Regions from separate parts of the Microbispora sp. KK1-11 genome, predicted to be linked through region 1. Evidence: riboswitches for the same ligand, from Rfam matches in the RefSeq annotation. Region 1 holds a riboswitch; the other holds the start of a gene.
The links. Region 1 has a riboswitch for cobalamin ahead of cobN (cobaltochelatase subunit CobN). Riboswitches for the same ligand answer to the same signal wherever they lie in the genome.
Positions count from the first base shown of each region.

Region 2: another riboswitch for cobalamin. It lies ahead of FLW16_RS34870 (ribonucleoside-diphosphate reductase subunit alpha); the one in region 1 lies ahead of cobN (cobaltochelatase subunit CobN).

Region 1 is NZ_VIRJ01000005.1:10,735-13,120, reverse strand. It holds gene cobN (cobaltochelatase subunit CobN) at 1-1,399, opposite strand, end outside; cobalamin riboswitch at 1,453-1,575, opposite strand; gene cobG (precorrin-3B synthase) at 1,648-2,386, shown strand, end outside.
Region 2 is NZ_VIRJ01000033.1:40,784-43,169, forward strand. It holds gene FLW16_RS34865 (tripartite tricarboxylate transporter substrate binding protein) at 11-949, shown strand; cobalamin riboswitch at 995-1,264, shown strand; gene FLW16_RS34870 (ribonucleoside-diphosphate reductase subunit alpha) at 1,399-2,386, shown strand, end outside.

The sequences.
Region 1 (2,386 bases):
CGCTGCGCAGCGCCGCGAGCACGATGTCGCCCTCGTGGACGAACAGCTCGCCGGGCGGTGCGCCCCAGTGGCGTTCCACGTCGGCGCGCAGGTCGCCCGGCAGGGTGTCGTACCACGCGCGGTAGGTCTCGGCGGAGATGCGCACGGGGTTGGCCGCGAGCTGCTCCTCGGTGAGCCAGTCCTGGTCCTGGCCGCCCGCGGCGATGAGCGCGTGGATCAGGGCGTCGCCGTCCTGCGCGGCCTGGCCGGGGAAGCCGTCGCCGAGGTCGTAGCCCTCCTCGGCCAGGCGGGCCAGCAGTCTGACCGTGCTGGCCGGGGTGTCCAGGCCGACGGCGTTGCCGACCCGCGAGTTCTTCGTCGGGTATGCCGACAGCATCACGACGAGCTTCTTGTCCTGCGGGGGCACGTGGCGCAGCAGGCCGTGCCGGACGGCGATGCCCGCGACCCGGGCCGCGCGTTCGGCGTCGGCGACGTACACGGTCAGGCCGTCGTCGTCGATCTCCTTGAACGAGAACGGCACCGTGATGATGCGCCCGTCGAACTCGGGGATCGCGACCTGCGAGGCGGCGTCCAGCGGGGACAGGCCGTCGTCGTCGGCCTCCCACTCCGCGCGGCCGGTCGTGAGGCACAGGCCCTGCAGGATGGGCACGTCGAGGTCGGCGAGCGCGCCGACGTCCCAGGCCGCGTCGTCTCCGCCCGCCGACGCGGCAGCGGGCCGTGAGCCGCCCGCCGCGAGCACGGTGACGACGAGGGCGTCCGCACAGCGCAGCACGTCGAGCAGTTCGGGCTCGGCGGTGCGCAGCGAGGAGCAGAAGACCGGCAGCGCCCGGCCGCCCGCGTCCTCGATCGCGTCGCACAGCGCGGTCACGAAGCCGGTGTTGCCCGCCATGTGGTGCGCCCGGTAGTAGAGCACGCCGATCACCGGGCCGTCGCCGGGCCGGGCGTCGCGTTCGAGGACGCCCCAGGTCGGGGTGGCGGCCGGGGCCGCGAAGCCGCGGCCGGTCAGCAGGACCGTGTCCGACAGGAACGCGTGCAGTTCGGCGAGGTTGGCGGGGCCGCCGTGCGCGAGATAGGCGTGCGCCTCGGCGCACACGCCGCCGCTCACCCCGCCGCTCACCGTGGACAGCTCCATCAGCTCGGCGTCCGGGGCCTGCTCGCCGCCGAGGACGACCACCGGGCGCGGGCCCGCGAGCAGGGCGTCCAGCCCGTCCTCCCAGGCGCGGCGCCCGCCGAGCAGCCGGACGACCACGAGGCCGGCCCCCTCGACCAGCGCGGGCAGGTCGTCCACGGCGAGCCGGGCCGGGTTCCCCAGGCGGAACGCCGCCCCGCTGGCGCGCGCGCTCAGCAGATCGGTGTCCGACGTGGACAGCAGCACGATGAGCGGCTCGTCCGAGCGCATGGCAGGGTCCTCCCTCGGGGTCCTCGCCCCGGGTCGCGGCGGCACGACGGCAGGAGTCTCCTGGCTCCCGGATCGACGCTCACCCCGGCCTTCCCGTCTTGCGACAGTGGCCGTGTGGTGGGGTTCGCTCCCCGGTCACAGTGGCGGGACCGCGCCGGACTCGCACCGGCTTCCTCCGCTTGCCATCGTTCATCGCAGACCTTACGGGACGGAGGCCCTATCGAAAAACTGGCGTTAGCATCCTGCTTGTGGTCATAGGTGGCTTTTCCGGACGCGCGGCTCGGGACGCCTGCCCCGGCGCGCTCCAGGTGCACGTCGCCGCGGACGGGGCGCTGGCCCGCGTCCGCGTGCCCGGCGGCGCCCTGACCACCGACGCGCTGCGCGAGCTCGCCGCCTGCGCCGGGGAGCTGGGCACCGGGGTCGTCGAGCTCACGTCACGCGCCAACGTCCAGGTGCGCGGGCTCGCCGACCCGGCCGCGTTCGCCGCGCGGATGGCCGCCGCCGGGCTGCTGCCGTCGGCGACCCACGAACGCGTGCGCAACATCGTCGCCTCGCCCCTCAGCGGCCGGTCGGCCACGGGCGTCCTCGACGTCCGGCCGTTGGTGGCGGCGCTCGACGCGGGCCTGTGCGGGCGTCCGGCACTGGCCGGCCTGCCCGGCCGGTTCCTGTTCGCGCTCGACGACGGCACCGGCGACGTCCTCGGTCTCGGCGCGGACGTGACGCTCGCCGGCCACCCCGGCGGCGGACTGACGCTGCTGCTCGCGGGCGAACCGGTCAGCTCGGTGACCTCCGGCGACGCCGTCGCCGTCGCTCTCGCCGCCGCCGAGGTGTTCCAGTCGGTACGCGGGGACGCCTGGCGCGTGGCCGAGCTTCCCGGCGGCCCCGCGACGATCGCCGCCCGCCTTCCCGGCGCCGTGCCCGTGCCCGTGGCCGTGGCGGCTGCCGAGCCGCGTAAGGGCGGGGTGTTCTCGCAGGTGGACGGGCGGG
Region 2 (2,386 bases), on a different contig from region 1:
GGGTGCCGACATGCGACGCCGTACGGTCCTCGCGCTGGGGGTCCTGGCCCTCGCGGGCGCGTGCGGCGTCCAGGCGCCGCCGCACCGCAGGGAGCTCTCCCTGGCCGTCCCGAGCCCGCCCGGGGGATGCGGAGACGGCGTCGCCGCCGGGTTCAAGTCGCTCGTCGAGGGGCGTGGCTGGGCCCGGGCCGTACGCATCACGCGGGAGGCCGGCGACGGCGGGACGGCGCTCGCCCGGCAGGGCGGGCCGCGTACCGACCTGGTGATCGCCGATCCCGGGCTGCTCGCCGCCTGCGCGCTGGCCCGCGACCCGCTCCTGGTCGCCAGGGCCGTCCCGCTCGCCCGGCTGACGGGGCAGTGGGAGGTGCTGGTCGCCTCGCCCGACTCGGGTTATCGCACGTTCGAGCAGTTCGCCGCCGCGCTGCTGCGCGACCCCGGAGGGCCCAGGGTCGCGGGCGGCGCCGACCGCGGCCCGGAGCACCTGCTGCTCGGCATGACCGCGCAGGGCCTGGGGGCCGACCCCCGCCTGCTCGACTACGTCGCGTTCGACAGCAGGGCGCAGGCCGTCGCCGCGGTCCTCGACGGGCGGCTCGCGCTCGGGTTCGGCAGCAGGCGCGAGGTCGCCCCTCACGTGCGCGCCGGACGGCTGCGGCCGCTCGCGGTCTCCTCCGCCGAGCGCCTGTCCGGGGTGGACGCGCCGACGCTGTCGGAGTCGGGCGTACGGGTCGTGTACGCCGACTGGACGGGGCTGATCGCCCCGCGCGGCACGCCCGAGCGGGACGCCCTGCTCGACCTGTGCCGGGCCGTCACCGACACTCCGGGCTGGCGGAGCCTGTGCGACCGCAACGACTGGACGCCGATGTGGCTCGACGGCGACGACTTCAGCCAATGGCTCGTCGGCGAGGCGCGCCGTACGGCCCTGCTCCTCAATGATCTCGGACTCCGCTGAAAAACACAACTTGTAGGGGTACTTGCGGGAAGGGCCACAAGATGTAGGATCCATCGCGTTGCTGGTTCACCCCAGGTGAGGCAAGAGGGAACCCGGTGCGAATCCGGGGCTGCCCCGCAGCGGTGAGCGGGAACGACCGCCGTCACACGGCACCGTGCCTTCGAGCACTGTGCCGTGAGCACAATGCCTTGAGCACTGTGTTCGTCAGCACTGGGCGCGAGCGCGCCTGGGAAGCGACGGCCAGTAGGACCGGCGGGCGCGAGCCCGTCCGGACGCCCGCGAGTCCGAAGACCTGCCAGTGACGCGCGCGCATGGGCGCGCGCCCCGCGCCGGGCCCCGAGGGCGGGCTCGCCGCATCGTCACGGCACGGTTCCCTCCCGTGCGCGTGCGCCGCGGCATGCCTCCCTCCGGTCCGGCCGGGACTCGGAACGACGAGGAGAGGGCATCTGATGACCATCACCGACCCGGCCTCCGCGTCCGCGGACCCCGCGTCAGGGGAGCGCGGCGGGCCGCGGGCTTCGGCGGGAGATTCCGGACCCGGCGTCCCGCGCGGCCCCGTCCCCGCCGTCGGAGCCGTACGGCAGGCCCAGGCCCGCGCGGACGGCGCGTGGGACGCGGCGGGCGTCCTGCAGGCGATCGAGGAGGCGGCGGCCGGGGTCATCGCCGACCCGGAGAACTCGCGCCGTGCGGCCCGGCTGCTGAGCGGGCTGATCACGGAGGAGGCGGCGGCCGAGGGGGTGCGCACCTTCTCGGAGTCGGTCGCCGCCGCCCACGCCGCCGGGCTGCTGGGCGACCCCGTCGCCGCGTTCGTGGCCCGCGAGGCCGAGGCGCTCGACGCGCTGGTCGACCCGGCGGCCGACGACCGGTTCGAGTACTTCGGGCTGCGCACGGTCTACGACCGCTACCTGCTGCGCCACCCGGTCACCCGGCGCGTGCTCGAACGCCCGCAGCACTTCCTGCTGCGCGTCGCCTGCGGCCTGTCGGCCACGGTGGCCGAGGCGGCCGAGCTGTACGGCCTGATGTCCGCGCTGGCCTACCTGCCCAGCTCGCCGACGCTGTTCAATTCGGGCGCGCGGCGGCCGCAGCTGTCGTCGTGCTTCCTGCTCGACTCGCCCCGCGACGAGCTGGAGAGCATCTACGAGCGGTACGGCCAGGTGGCGCGGCTGTCGAAGTACTCCGGCGGCATCGGCATCGCCTGGACGCGGGTGCGCTCGCGCGGCTCGCTGATCCGGGGCACCAACGGCCTGTCCAACGGCATCGTCCCCTGGCTGCGCACGCTCGACGCGTCGGTGGCGGCCGTCAACCAGGGCGGCAGGCGCAAGGGCGCCGCCTGCGTCTACCTGGAGACCTGGCACGCCGACATCGAGGAGTTCCTGGAGCTTCGCGACAACACGGGCGAGGAGTCGCGCCGCACGCACAACCTCAACCTGGCCAACT